Halorhodospira halochloris: one gene and its partner. The protein of the gene in region 2 interacts with the protein of the main gene of each other region in a pairwise test. Links are inferred from orthologs where the notes say so. Each region holds a gene or a part of one and is shown on either strand. Other genes may lie near its edges.

The links.
Region 1: the proteins of dnaQ (region 2) and dnaE interact in binary tests that used the Escherichia coli proteins (3 or more experiments, as listed by UniProt). The link is inferred for Halorhodospira halochloris from one-to-one orthologs.

The regions. Positions count from the first base shown.
Region 1 is NZ_AP017372.2:808,999-813,460, reverse strand. What follows is about bases 256-4,407. They hold dnaE (DNA polymerase III subunit alpha), read right to left. Parts: upstream 4,023-4,407; coding sequence 456-4,022; downstream 256-455. Other genes in these bases: HH1059_RS03875 (Coenzyme F420 hydrogenase/dehydrogenase, beta subunit C-terminal domain), read right to left, coding at 4,038-4,407; HH1059_RS03885 (HAD-IA family hydrolase), read left to right, coding at 256-459. In the rest of the region: more of HH1059_RS03885, read left to right, coding at 1-255; more of HH1059_RS03875, read right to left, coding at 4,408-4,462. UniProt on the Escherichia coli protein: DNA polymerase III is a complex, multichain enzyme responsible for most of the replicative synthesis in bacteria. This DNA polymerase also exhibits 3' to 5' exonuclease activity. The alpha chain is the DNA polymerase catalytic subunit.
Region 2 is NZ_AP017372.2:1,663,301-1,666,596, reverse strand. What follows is about bases 105-3,090. They hold dnaQ (DNA polymerase III subunit epsilon), read left to right. Parts: upstream 105-1,230; coding sequence 1,231-1,950; downstream 1,951-3,090. Other genes in these bases: HH1059_RS07590 (YbgA family protein), read left to right, coding at 2,857-3,090; HH1059_RS07595 (HAD family hydrolase), read left to right, coding at 1,952-2,671; HH1059_RS07605 (PHP domain-containing protein), read left to right, coding at 386-1,231; HH1059_RS07610 (ABCB family ABC transporter ATP-binding protein/permease), read left to right, coding at 105-367. Outside these bases: more of HH1059_RS07610, read left to right, coding at 1-104; more of HH1059_RS07590, read left to right, coding at 3,091-3,296. UniProt on the Escherichia coli protein: DNA polymerase III is a complex, multichain enzyme responsible for most of the replicative synthesis in bacteria. The epsilon subunit contain the editing function and is a proofreading 3'-5' exonuclease.

The DNA of each region.
Region 1 (4,462 bases), 850 kb from region 2 along the record:
TACACAGATATCCTGCGCTCCGGCGCGATCAAACCGCGGCCTGGGGTGACACGACTGATTGAAGAGGCTTACTCGAGCGGCACCACTCTGGCCATAGTAACCACCAGCGCCAGAGAGAGTGTAGAGGCCTTATTCGAGTACGTCCTACCAGCTAAACAGCGCCACTATTTCTCCCTGCTGATTTGCGGCGAAGATGTAAGCGCCAAGAAACCCGATCCAGAGGCTTACCAACTTGCAGTTGAGAGGCTGTGCCTGCCGCCAGACAATTGCCTGGCCCTGGAGGATTCCGTAAACGGCTTAGCCGCAGCTAATAAAGCCGGGATCCCTACCCTTATAACATACAATGAATGGACCAAAGACGACGACTTCAGCGACGCTTGGCGGGTGGTAGAAAGCCTTGATAACCGTGGTGACGGGGAGCCGGTAACTCTGGCATGGCTAACCGATGCACACACCTAATTGGCCTGCGGATAGGCAATCTCAACCTTATCCTCAACTAGGCTCTGCAAACGCTCAAGCAGATCATCACTCGGCAGCACAGTCCATTCGGGGCCGAGAAGCAGGCGCGCTTGAGCCTGCGGATGGGTATACTTTACCTCAACCCGACTTAAACCATCGGCATAGGTGCTGAGTGTCTCACGCAGCTGCGGCACCAATCCGTTAGCCGCTCGCTGGGCGCTGACTGGCACCACAACCCTAGCGTGGCTGCGCTCCCGCGCTTGAGCGAGACTGTAAACCTCCTCTGCGGATATCCTATAACCACCCGAGAAATCATCAAAATCAAGACTGCCCTTGATTATCAGCAAAGCATCTTTAGCTACTATTGAGCGATAGCGAGCAAATACCTCGTGGAATAGCACCACCTCTATCCTGCCCGTGCGATCATCCAGGGTCAGACTGGCCAAACGCCCGCCGTTGGCGGTGTTGCGCACCCGCAATGCGATCACCAGGCCGGCGGCGCTAACCATCTTGCCTCTACCCGAAGCGCTAGAGGCACCTCCTGAGCCATTGCTCAACGCCCCAGCAGCTAGACGTTGGAGCCGGTCAGTGGTCAAGTAAGGCAATTCCTGTTCGTAGCGATCTATCGGGTGGCCGGTCAGAAAAAGGCCGAGAGTCTCTTTTTCTCCAGCCAAGCGCTCATCCTCAGGCCACTCCGGACATTCAACCTGCGCATCTTGTCCATAACCTTCGGCCAAGGGGTTGCTCGCCAACCCGCCAAATAGATCACTCTGACCCACCTCCTGGTCACGGGCAAATTGCTCTGCAGCAGCAAGCGCTGCAGGTATTTGGGCCATTGCACTAGCTCGGTTAGGCACTAACGAATCAAGGCTACCAGAGCGACATAGGGCCTCAAGGACACGCTTATTAGCCCTGCTGGTATCCACCCGCCGGCATAAATCGAAAAGATCGCTGAATTGGCCATTGCGCTCACGCTCACCGAGAATCGCATCCAGGGCCGACTCACCTACGCCTTTAATCGCGCCTAGACCATAGACAATGGTATTTTCATCGACGGCCCGAAATGGCTTGTTACTGCGATTAACATCGGGAGGCAGCACCTCAAGCTGCATTGCTCGCGCCTCGTCGAGAAAGGTAACAACCTTATCGGTCTTATCCATATCCGACGAAAGCACAGAGGCCATAAAAGGCGCCGGATAGTGCGTCTTGAGCCAGGCGGTTTGATAAGAGAGCAAGGCATAGGCGGCCGAGTGACTCTTGTTGAACCCGTAGGCAGCAAAGCTTTCCATGAGATCGAAGATACCGGCAGCCTTTTCCTCAGCTATCCCATTAGCCTGAGCGCCAGCGATAAAGCTAGCCCGCTGCTTGGCCATCTCCTCGGCCTTCTTCTTACCCATGGCTCGGCGCAGTAGATCTGCCTGACCGAGACTATAACCGGCGAGCACTTGAGCGATACGCTGCACCTGCTCCTGATAAAGAATAACGCCGTAGGTTGTCTCGAGAACCGGCTCAAGATCGGGATGATGTAGCTCGCGGTTAGGATAACCGGCGATATTGACCCGACCATGTTTGCGCTCGACAAACTCATCCGCCATGCCCGATTGCAGCGGACCGGGACGAAACAGTGCTACCAAAGCAACGATCTCTTCGAACCGATCGGGCTGCAAGCGCTTGATCAGCTCCTTCATGCCACGCGACTCAAGCTGAAATACCGCGGTGGTGGCACAGCGCTTGAGCAGACCGAAAGTTGCCGGGTCATCGAGCGGTATTGCGTCGATATCCAGCTGCTCTTCTTGGCGCTGCTCGCGGATCTGGTTGACCGCCTGCACCGTCCAGTCGATTATGGTAAGAGTCCGCAACCCCAAGAAATCGAATTTGACTAAGCCAACCGCTTCGACATCATCCTTGTCGAAATGGGTTGCCACTTTCCACGGCTCAGCGTCAGAGCGCTCCTCCGGATCGCGATAAAGAGGCGAGAAGTCGGTCAGATCACTAGGGGCTATGACAACACCACCGGCATGTTTGCCAACATTGCGCGCCATCCCCTCAAGGCGGCGCGCAGTATCAATCAGTTCGCGCACATCTTCATTGTTGTCGTACTCGGCACGCAGATCCTCATCCTGATCTAAGGCCTTATCCAACGTCATTCCCAACTCGAAAGGAATCAGCTTGGCGATACGATCAACATAGCCGTAGGGGTGACCATAGACCCGACCGACATCGCGCACCACTGCCCGGGCAGCCATAGTACCGTGGGTTGCTATCTGGGATACTTTCTCAGCTCCGTAGCGACGCGAGACGTATTCAATCACCTCATCGCGCCTATCCATGCAAAAATCGATATCGAAATCCGGCATGGAGATCCGCTCGGGATTAAGAAAACGCTCAAAGAGCAGGTCGTAACGCAGCGGATCGAGGTTGGTTATCCCCAGGGCATAGGCAACCAGCGAGCCAGCCCCCGAGCCCCTCCCCGGCCCTACCGGGATATTGTTCTCACGGGCCCAACGGATAAAGTCGGCAACAATCAAAAAGTATCCGGGAAACCCCATCTGCTCGATAACATCGAGCTCATGCTCAAGGCGCTGTTTATAATCTGACCAGGCGTGATTCGCGTCATCGCCGACACCGCCGTACTCGGCCAATCTTTGCTCGAGCCCAACCAGCGCCTCTTGGCGCAACAGCGAAGCGACAGTCTGCCCCTCAGGTACCGGAAAATCAGGCAGATAGGGGGTCCCCAATTCGACATCGACACTGCATTTGGCAGCTATTTGCACTGTTGTCTCAAGGGCTTCAGGGATATCGGCAAAGCGCTCCGCCATCTCGGCCGACGATGCAAAATACTGCGACTCGGTATAGGGGCGAGGACGCTGAGGGTCGTCAAGGGTGCGACCTTGGTGGATACAGACGCGCACCTCATGGGCGTCGTAGTCTTCAGCACGCATGAAGCGAACGTCGTTGGTCGCTACAACCGGAGCCTGTTCGGCGGCTGCCAGATCTACTGCCGCATGAAGATGGTGCTCATCCCCAGGGCGACCGAGGCGGTGCAGCTCTAAATAGTAACCGTCAGCGCCAAATGTCCGGCGATGCTCGCGCAGATACTCTAATGCGAGTTCCTGGTCGCCGCGCAGCAGGGCACGGCCGACGTCGCCGTGAGATCCGCCCGATAATGCAATAAGCCCGTTACTATCGGCTTGCAGCCAATCCCGCGAGATGACCGGTGTATCGCCCTTAGTACCCTCTCTGTAGGCGCGCGTCAGCAGGCGCGACAGGGCGCGATATCCATCCACGTTGCGGCACAACAGGGTCAGTCGCGAGCGGCCCAGTTCGGCGGCGGGATCTTCGAGCCAGACATCGCTACCAATTATCGGCTTAATACCTGCGGCGAGGGCAGCCTGGTAGAACTTAACCATTCCGAACAGATTCGACTGATCGGTTACCGCAACCGCAGGCATGCCGGCATCCCGCGCGGCAGCCACCAGCTCCTTTATCCTTACAACGCCATCGACTAAGGAGAGCTCAGTGTGGACGCGCAGATGGACGAAATCCCCACAACTATTCGCCATATCGCCAGCACACGGTTATTGCGAGCTTCCGCCCCCCACATCGTAGGGCTTGGCTAACTCATAGACATGCTCAGGCACCATTGACTTGATCCGCTCAGGCGCCATCTGGCGAAGATGGATCAATGTCTCGCCCGCCTTCATCTCTACCCGGGCACGAGCAAACTCCAACCCGCGCGGCCCCATATAGGGCATCAATCGGCTCATAATAGGCCGCAACCAGTTCGGCATGCGCCTTACCGGCATACCGCTTGCGGCACGCTCGGTGTTACTCAGGTACCCTTGCACAGCACTAGCTCTCTTGCCAGCGCTACCGGCAGGACGCAACCTGATCTCATCGCCAAGGATATCGATGAGCTCTTGGCCACGCTGATTGCGAATTATAACCCACTGTTCGCCACGGCCGCCCATACTGCCAATCACCAAGTCAGCCAAAGCATTGG
Region 2 (3,296 bases):
CTCCTTGCCCGAGGGGCTGGATACGCTAGTTGGTGAGCGAGGCCTGAAGGTCTCCGGCGGTGAGAAGCAGCGGATAGCCATTGCCCGGGTGCTGCTTAAGGACCCGCCGCTGTTGGTCCTTGACGAGGCGACATCTTCTCTCGACTCGGCTGCTGAGCAGGCGATCCTCGCCACTCTGGATGAGGTGTCTCAGGCGCGCACAACTTTGGCCATAGCTCATCGCTTATCAACAATTCAAGATGCGGACAAGATACTGTTGCTTGAAGATGGTCGTATTAAAGAGGCTGGAACCCACAGCGAGCTTCTCGCCCGGGATGGTGGCTATGCCCGGCTGTGGCGCTATCAGCAGGGCATGGGTGGTTGCTAAAGGCTTGCTAATAAATAAATGAGCTTGATCTACGATTTGCACTGCCACTCAAATATCTCCGACGGGCTACTTGCCCCGCATGAAGTGGTTGCTAGGGCCGCTCGGCGTGGCGTGACCACCCTCGCGCTTACCGATCACGATACTATCGATGGGGTGGCAAGTGCACGTCAGGCGGCACAAGCGCGTGGTATTGAGTTAATTACCGGGGTTGAACTCTCGGTGATTTGGCAAAGGCGTACTTTTCACATTGTCGGTTTGGGCGTTGATACTGCTGAAGAGAGGCTGCTTGGCGGGCTCGAGCGCATGCAGCAGGCGCGCCATGCCAGGGGGGTCGCCATCGGTGAGCGCCTCGAACGGGCCGGCTTGACCGGTGCTCTCGACGGGGCCCGGGAGGTGGCAGGAGCAGCGCAACTGACCCGTGCCCATTATGCCCGCTGGCTGGTAGATACAGGACAGGTGCGGGGTTATGAAGATGCATTTAAGCGCTATCTGCGCCGCGGCAGAGTAGGGTATGTGCATGGTGACTGGGTGGAACTCGAAGAGGGGATAGAGTGGATTAATAACGCTGGCGGGATAGCGGTTCTGGCCCATCCACTCGGTTACGATCTCACTGGTGCCTGGTTGCGCCGAGTCCTTGACGCCTTCACCGCAGCAGGAGGTCGCGGTCTTGAGGTTGGTTGTGGGACCTCGCCTCTGCCGCGTCAGGTTGCGCAGCTCGGCGGTTGGTGCCGTCGTTACGAATTGCTAGCCTCGGTAGGCTCCGACTTTCACGCCCCTGGGTATAACGCCAGGGATTTGGGCTCTGCCCCGCAACTGCCGGATGATTTACCAGTTATCTGGCAAGAGTTGGAGGTCAATAGCTGATGCGGCAAATCCTGCTAGATACTGAGACCACCGGTTTTGAGCCCAGCGATGGGCACCGGATCATTGAGATTGGCTGTGTCGAGCTGATAAAACGCCGGGTCACAAGGAATACCTTCCATCGCTATATCAATCCGGGCCGTGGTGTCGACGAAGGGGCGCAGAGTGTCCACGGTCTGAGTAACTCCTTTCTTGCCGATAAGCCGCGTTTTGCTGAGATAGCCGCAGATTTTATCGATTACATTCGTGATGCTGAGGTCATCATCCACAACGCTCCGTTCGATGTGGGGTTTATCGACCATGAGCTGAGCCTGCTCGGTAGACGCTGGGGTAAGCTTGAGGATTACTGCACTGTTACTGATTCCCTGGAGCTGGCCCGTAAGAAGCACCCGCGACAGCGCTGTAGCCTTGATGCGCTATGTAAACGCTACAGCATCGACTCCTCACGCCGGGAGCTGCATGGGGCATTGCTCGACGCTGAGTTACTGGCCGGTGTCTATCTGGCTATGACCGGGGGGCAAGCCACCCTCGCCCTAGGAGGCGGTGGCGACACTGACGAATCTGGGGTGGAGCAGGTGAGGGCGTTGCCGAGTGATCGCCCCCGCTTGCCGGTCCCGGAGCTAAGTGACAGCGATTGTGCGGCACACGAGCAGCTGCTGCAGCGGATTGATAAAAGCTGTTCCTCAGGACAGGCCCTGTGGCGGTCACAAAGCGGGCACTGACATGATTAAATCTCCACTGCATGCGGTTACTTTTGATTTGGATGATACCCTCTGGTCGGTGGATGATGTGCTCGCCCGGGCTGAGCAGGTCTTGTATGAATATTTGCGCTGCGAGTATCCGCTGATCGCCGAGCGCTTTGCCATTGCCGATATGCGTGAATTGCGTCGCCGTCTAGCAGCTGAGCGCGCCGATCTGGCCCGTAACGCAACTAAGCTGCGCCGGGCTATGCTCTATTATGTCGCCCAAGACTGCGGGCTGGATGAGTCTGCAGCCGAGCAGTTTACCGAGCTATGCTTTGCTATCTTCATTGAGGCTCGGCAACAAGTAAAGCCTTATGAGGAGGTCCCGGAAGCCATAAGGTATCTCGCGCAGCACCTCTCCATAGGGGTGATAACCAACGGCAATGCGGATGTTTATCGGACCGAATTAGGGCCCTTCATTGACTTCGTTGTGCGTGGTGTTGATATAGATATACCCAAGCCGGAGCCGGAGATATTCCATTACGCCTGCCGCCAGGCGGGTTTGGCCCCGGAGCATGTACTGCATGTCGGTGACGACCCGTGGATAGATGCTGCCGGGGCGCTGAGTGCAGGTATGCAGGCAGCTTTAATTTGTCGTGACGGAGTGCCGGGGGGTAGCGCAACCTTGCCTGATTGTGCCATTGTGCCCGATCTCAATGCCCTTAATCGTTTGATTGATCGAGCCTTGGGGTGCCTCTAAAAACTTCGCCGGCGCCACCATCCGCCCCGGTGTGGAGGTCTTGGCGCCAGGGATGGCGCCATGAAGCCTCCAGGGATGGATTTACGGCGTCCTCCACACCGGGGTGGATGGTGGCGCCGGCGAAGTTTTAGAGGTTCCCCTTGGTAGAATCTTGAAAGTTGTCTCTCGCAGGTAGTTTAAAGCCTATGTCGCAAGCGCAAAGTTCGCTTCCGCAGGATTCCTTAATTCCGGTCGGCGTGAGCAGTTGTCTGCTCGGCGAAGAAGTGCGTTACGACGGCAGCCATAAGCGTGACCGCTTCATAACCGATAAGTTGAGCAGCTATCTCGAGTTTGTGCCGATCTGTCCGGAGGTGGCGATTGGAATGAGTATTCCGCGCCCACCGATTCGCCTTGAGCTGGTTGAGGGCGAGGTCAGATTAAGGGGGGTGCGCGATAGCTGCGTCGATGTCACTGAGCCGATCGGCGAATACTCCAGCGCTATCTCCTCTGCCATTGACAACCTAAGTGGCTATATCCTTAAGAGTAAGTCACCGAGTTGTGGTATGGAGCGGGTCAAGGTCTATAAACCGGACGGCAACCTGGCCGGTTTTTCTTCCCCTGGCATGTATGCTCGCCGGTTACTGGA